DNA from 3 places in the Lysinibacillus sp. FN11 genome. Region 3 is predicted to be linked to each of the others. Evidence: riboswitches for the same ligand, from Rfam matches in the RefSeq annotation. Region 3 holds a riboswitch; each other region holds the start of a gene.
The links. Region 3 has a riboswitch for S-adenosylmethionine ahead of metK (methionine adenosyltransferase). Riboswitches for the same ligand answer to the same signal wherever they lie in the genome.
Positions count from the first base shown of each region.

Region 1 (2,207 bases), 1.1 Mb from region 3:
ATTGTGCATTCTACTAATTATAATAATGAAATTTGGCCAATCTTTTCCTTTATTTTCACCATTTTATTACCCATACTATTGCTGATTGTGGTAGTTATTCGAAATCGTAAATCCAAAGCTCAAAAAAACGAAACACCTCAGCAGGAAACAGAAAATGACAATCAAAAAGTCTAATTTCTTTTAAAGCTAGAAAAGAAATTAGACTTTTTATTAATTAAATATGATATTCGATTTCATCTACAAAATCCCATTCATATGGTGTTTCTTGGTAAACATAGTAGTTCAACCAGTTAGAGAATAATAGATGCGTATGGGCACGCCATGTATTCATCGGCACTTGTGTCGGATCGTCATTCGGGAAGTAGTTTACAGGAACAGCGATATCTATGCCCTTCGCCACATCGCGACTGTATTCATCGGCTAGCGTTGTCGCATCATACTCTAGATGCCCCGTAATCATAATATTTTTATTATCTTTTGATTGTACAATAAATACCCCTGCATCCTCTGAATAGGATAATAATCGTAGATCTGGATGATTGCGAACCTCGTCAATCGAAACAGATGTATAGCGTGAGTGGGGCGCAGTAAATAAATCACTAAAGCCACGTACCAAATCTACAGTTAAATCTGTAATCACATGGGAATAGACACCTGAGCATTTAGCAGAAAGCTCGACCTTCCCAATGCCATAATGATGATACAATGCAGCCTGTGCCCCCCAACATATATGTAGCACAGATGTCACATTCTTTTTTGACCAATCCATAATTTCTGAAATTTCCTGCCAATAGTTGACCTCTTCAAAAGCCATTTTTTCTACTGGCGCACCAGTTATAATCATACCATCATAGCGGCGGTGTCGAATCTGATTGAACGTTGTGTAAAAAAGCTGCAAATGAGATTTACTCACATTTTTAGACTCGTGTGTGGCTGTATTCAAAAAGGTAATATTCACCTGTAATGGTGTATTCCCCAATAAACGTAATAATTGGAGCTCTGTTTTTTCTTTTTCAGGCATTAAATTTAATATTAATATATTTAATGGACGGATTTGCTGTGTTTTCGCACGATCTTCTTCCATGACGAAGATTTTTCCTCACGTAAATGTTCTCCAGCTGGTAAATTTTTCGGAATATTAATTGGCATCTTGCTTTCCCCTCTCTATAATCACTCTCTTTTAGCAAACCTTGCTTGCATAGGATGCAACAAAATTAAAAAATCCTCCTCATTCCATACGAGATAGAATGAGAAGGATTTTTTTCACGTCCACTCTTATCTCTCAAAGGAAAAAATCCTTTGCTGGAATTAGCACCTTTCTAACAATTGTTAGAGGTTGCTGAAGCGTCATCGGGCCAAATCCCTCAGCTTCTCTTGATAAGATTATTTAATTATCTTGAATTGTAACACGAACTAGTTAGAATATCAATAATTCATAGAATATTTTGTGATTCATGTGCATGTTCCTTGCTCAATTGATGTACACTAAGCTTGCTATATGTGGTGTTTCTGCATTTAAAATTTATGGTAAACATGCCGTAATTATGTTACCATATACTTTTAGTAAGAGAGAGGAACGTGAATAGTTTGATTAAAATTGAATTTCCAAAACCAGATCTAGTAATCCGTCAACGTGAACAAGATTTAAAACCAGGTGATGTGCCAATCACACCTTACTTCGGTTTTATTGACTTCCATAAAATCACACGTGATAAAGGCGGCATTTTCTTATTCTATAATGACAAGAATGAGCTATTATTTGTTGGGAAAGCACGTAAAATTCGTCAACGTATTAAAAAACATTTCGAGGATAATGTATCTCCGATGAAAAACCATCGTGATGAAGTGTTCAAAATTGAAGTCTATGAAGTAGAAGATCCAATGGAACGTGAAATTTACGAAACATACGCGATTAATACTTTCCGCTCTAAATATAACGTAGACAAAGTCTTTTATTAGACATCTCATAAAGAAACCGAAATCTCATCTAAAGATTTCGGTTTCTTTTATCACATAATGGTCATACGATCAATGGGCGTACTCTGACCGTTTATTCGCAAATCAATGGTATCAAGCTCAGGATTCTTGACGGTGATTTGAAAAACATAGGGCTGAGCCTCTTTCCTTTGCTCGCTGCCTTCTTCTAACTGGATGATAAGCCTATTTCCCTCAGCTGTAATACTTGCCAATACATTCCCTTTTGAATA
Region 1 is NZ_CP102383.1:2,011,323-2,013,529, forward strand. It holds gene NP781_RS10750 (GerAB/ArcD/ProY family transporter) at 1-174, shown strand, start outside; partial or broken gene metA (homoserine O-succinyltransferase) at 215-1,149, opposite strand; SAM riboswitch class I at 1,273-1,384, opposite strand; gene NP781_RS10760 (nucleotide excision repair endonuclease) at 1,588-1,959, shown strand; gene NP781_RS10765 (hypothetical protein) at 2,010-2,207, opposite strand, start outside.
Region 1: linked by a shared signal. The riboswitch ahead of metA (homoserine O-succinyltransferase) and the one ahead of metK (methionine adenosyltransferase) in region 3 are both predicted to bind S-adenosylmethionine.

Region 2 (2,207 bases), 1.9 Mb from region 3:
TGATCACGTTTAAACGTATAATGTAGGGAATATGGGTATTGTGCCGCTTGCTCAAATAAATCACGATCATAGATAGCAATTTGTTCAATGTAGCTTAAGCCAAAGTAGCTTAACGTATTATAAGTCCCCCACATCGTGTGCTGCCCACCATTCACTGTATGGACATTTCGTTTATTGAAGAAAACCTTTATATTTTCTGGTGACTCCACTTGATGAACCAGATGATCAAAATATAAAGTCATGGCCATTCCCCTTTCTTTCCCCATTACCTTTACCTGTATGTTTGATTAGTTTAAAATTTACTCAAGAAAAGGAGTTACTAGTAGGATATGAAAAAAAGTTTCGTTTACCTACAAACTCCGTTCACTAATTTCATAAAGAGGTGATTTGAATGACAGATTTAGTAGCTGCTTTTAAATTGGCATTAGGTAATTATCCTACAGGCGTAACAGTTGTCACGACATGTCATGACACAAAACCGATTGGCTTAACCGTCAATTCCTTTGCATCTGTTTCAATCGACCCGCTCCTTATTTTGTGGTCACTCGATAAAAAATCTCAGCTCCATCCCTATTTCACGACTGCGCCAAATTTTGCGGTCAATATTTTAGCGAGTGATCAAGAGCATTTATGTACACTATTTGCTAGTAAAATCCCTGATCGCTTTGCACAAGCATCATGGTCAACTTCCTCTTTAGGACTACCGATTTTACATGATACCGCAGCTAATTTACAATGTAAAACATTTCAGCAAATCGATGCTGGCGACCATACCATTTTTATTGGGCAGGTCGTAGACACTACAAATGCTCAAAAAGAGCCTTTGCTGTATCATCGCCGCCATATCGGTCCCATACCAAAAAGCTTTTATAGCTAGCCTTTACACAAAAAAAGGCCACTTGTAAGCACAGGAAATCCTTCATGCTTATAGGTGGCCGTTTGACATAAGTTCTACTGAAATCATTGTTATTTTTTCTGCGGAAATCTCTGCTTTTCAAGCCTATTAATTTGCACAATCACACCATCTTGAATCGTAATATGCACTTCACCAAATTCAAGATTTTGAATCGCCTTCGCAATTGCCTCTAGTTTCTTATCATCTACTTTTACTGACTGAGCCATACGATACACCCCTTCTTTTTTATCCTTATTGTTCATAAAGAGGCCAACGCATCAAACTGATTGATAGCCCCTCCTATCTCTCAGACACCATCTGTTGGATTTGGCACCTGTTGTCCGGTTGCCGAGGCTTCATTGGGCCAAGTCCCTCCACCTCTCTTGATAAGAGTACTGCGTTTCTTGAAAATAATTCTATAATTCTGCTATAGGAATGTCAATACAAAATATTAGAAAACCTAGTTGAATACTATGCAATATGTCGTTTAGATTAAAAGACTCCCTATACCTAAAGTATTTTATGCCTAGTCAGTGAGAAATAGATGGCAATCCATTAATTTATTACAAGCTCCATTTCCTCATCATGAATTCAAGTGGGCCTCGATGATGTTTAGTCCTCCACCATACAGAAACCACGACACATCCTAAAAAATAACAGCAGGCATACAGCATGGAAAAAGCAAGTGTTTGGTTCTCCAGCTTTTGGCAAATAATTAGTATTCCAATGCCTATAACAACATGGCCAACATAATGCGTTAAAGACATTTGTCCAGTTAATATGAAAGATTGTATAACTTTATTTTTACATGTCTCTACAAGATAGATGGAGCCAACAATGATAACAATAGCCGAAGCCGAATTAGAGAGGACATACATCATATTCGGTGGAATCGGTCCTGTATCAAATAAATACAATGCACTCTCTACATCTAATAAATGAATGGTTGTCATCTTAATGAATAACGTTGAACAAGTCTCAGTCACGATGACTAGCAATAAGCCTATCACCAGTAAGTTTTTTCTTAATGTATGATTTGTTAAATCTAATGTGCCCATTACCATCCCTATCAGAAAGAAGCAAATCCAGGGGAATAGTGGATGATAGCCATTAAACATCAAATTTCTTATAAATCCAGCTGGTGTCCAAAAATCAAGATACTCTAGTAGCACATATGTTGGATGCCAACCAGCAAGGTAACTAAATTGAATTTGAAGCCATTGTGAAAGGATAAGGATGGCACCAATTATGAAGATCATCATTTTCTTGGATTGGGCAATCAAACAAGCAGCAACAAACATATACACGCCAT
Region 2 is NZ_CP102383.1:1,276,818-1,279,024, reverse strand. It holds gene NP781_RS06605 (VOC family protein) at 1-242, opposite strand, end outside; gene NP781_RS06600 (flavin reductase family protein) at 392-877, shown strand; gene NP781_RS06595 (YezD family protein) at 967-1,122, opposite strand; SAM riboswitch class I at 1,193-1,288, opposite strand; gene NP781_RS06590 (DUF418 domain-containing protein) at 1,459-2,207, opposite strand, start outside.
Region 2: linked by a shared signal. The riboswitch ahead of NP781_RS06595 (YezD family protein) and the one ahead of metK (methionine adenosyltransferase) in region 3 are both predicted to bind S-adenosylmethionine.

Region 3 (2,207 bases):
ATTAATACATTAGAATAATTTTCTAATGACTTCATTACTTTAGTTCAATAGTTTATAAACATGCTTTTTCTCGTAACGCGTCTGCTTTATCAATTTGCTCCCATGGTACATTTAAATCTGTACGACCAAAATGTCCATATGCAGCAGTTTGTTTATAAATGGGACGACGAAGATCAAGCATTTTAATGATACCTGCTGGGCGTAAATCGAATAGCTCGCGTACCCATTCAACGATCTCGCTTTCTTTCACTCTACCTGTGCCAAATGTATCGACAGCAATGGAAACAGGCTGCGCAACGCCAATCGCATAAGCGAGTTGCACTTCAGCACGCTCTGCTAAGCCAGCTGCTACGATATTTTTCGCTACATAACGTGCTGCATATGCCGCTGAACGGTCTACCTTGGTTGCATCCTTACCTGAGAAGGCACCACCACCGTGACGTGCATAACCACCGTATGTATCAACAATGATTTTACGTCCTGTTAATCCAGCATCACCTTTTGGTCCACCAATTACAAAACGGCCAGTTGGATTGATAAAGTATTTCGTATTAGCATCTAATAATTCACTTGGTACAACTGGTGCAATAACAAATTCTTTTAAATCTGCTTGAATTTGTTCAAGTGTTGCTTCTTCATCATGCTGTGTTGAAATAACAATTGTATCCACGCGAACCGGTACATTATTGTCATCATATTCTATCGTTACTTGCGTTTTACCATCAGGACGTAAATAGGCAAGTTCACCTGATTTACGTACTTCTGTTAAACGGCGTGCTAATTTGTGTGCCAAGCTAATTGGTAATGGCATTAGCTCTGGTGTTTCATTACATGCATAGCCAAACATTAAGCCTTGGTCACCAGCACCAATTGCTTCAATATCTGCATCTGTCATAGAGCCTTCACGTGCCTCTAATGCCTGATCAACACCTTGAGCAATATCAGGTGATTGTTCACCAATTGCCACAAGCACCGCTAAGTTCTCAGCATCAAAGCCATATTTACCTCGTGTATAGCCAATTTCAGCTACAGTGTCACGAACAATACCTTTAATATCTACATAAGTAGAAGTTGTAATTTCTCCTGCTACTAATACTAATCCTGTTGTTACAGTTGTTTCACACGCTACACGTGCATTTGGATCTTCTGCTAAAATAGCATCTAAAATGGCATCCGAGATTTGGTCACAAATCTTATCTGGATGTCCTTCTGTTACACTCTCTGATGTAAACAGTCGACGGTTTGTCATTTGGTTTTCCTCCTAAATACTCTTACAATAAGTAGTTGTGTATGAATACGGTACTCATTACCCATGTCAAGTCCGCTCCTAAGGATTGAACTCTCAAGCCGTTACTGCTGCTTTTATCACGAGGATTTCGAAAGATCCGTCATTATAATAAGGAAAGAACTACATATACTTACCTTTACATTGATTTTTAACAATAAAAAAATCCTTTTCTCACGTTACTTTACATGAGGAAAGGAATAATGACTGCGTAACCTTTCACTCTTATCGTTCAAGGGATGTTCCCTTGCATCAGGTTGGCACCAACGCATGTCGTGAAATAGTTCATGCAGGTTGCCGGGTTTCACAGGGCCTGACCCTCCACCAGCTCGGGATAAGAGTATCCGTTCAATCTCATGTTACTGAAAAGGTCGAACGTTGTCAAATATTTTCTTATGTATTACTGTATAGAAAGGAAAGAACTTATTACACAAAAACTTTTCATACTTGGATGATGATGTAAATAGAAGCAAATTAATCCCTACAACATACCTAGCTACTTGTGGTAACATATGTGTGGCTCAATCTTCATGCCTAATTACAGTAGGATTGATGGTATTCTCCTCGAAAAACATTATTTTTTGTCAGTTTATTGAAAAGTGGTAAAAACTCTAAAATAATTTCTTAATTAGTATAGATTATTTAAGCAATTGTGTTATACTATTTTTGAAATTAAGAAAAAATCCCTCTAAATCAAGGGAATACTATAAAAAAGGATGGTATTTAATCGATGAATTCAGTAGAAATTGCAAACGAACTGAAGGAATTATTAAACGGCGGTAACATTAATGTTCAACTTTCAGTACCACAATTAGCAGAAAAAGCTACATCTCGTGGTGAAGCAATGTTAACAGTAGATGGCGCAGTTCGTGCAGAAACTGGCAAATACACTGGTCGTTCACCTAAAGATAAATATACGGTA
Region 3 is NZ_CP102383.1:3,129,411-3,131,617, forward strand. It holds gene metK (methionine adenosyltransferase) at 53-1,249, opposite strand; SAM riboswitch class I at 1,508-1,626, opposite strand; gene pckA (phosphoenolpyruvate carboxykinase (ATP)) at 2,016-2,207, shown strand, end outside.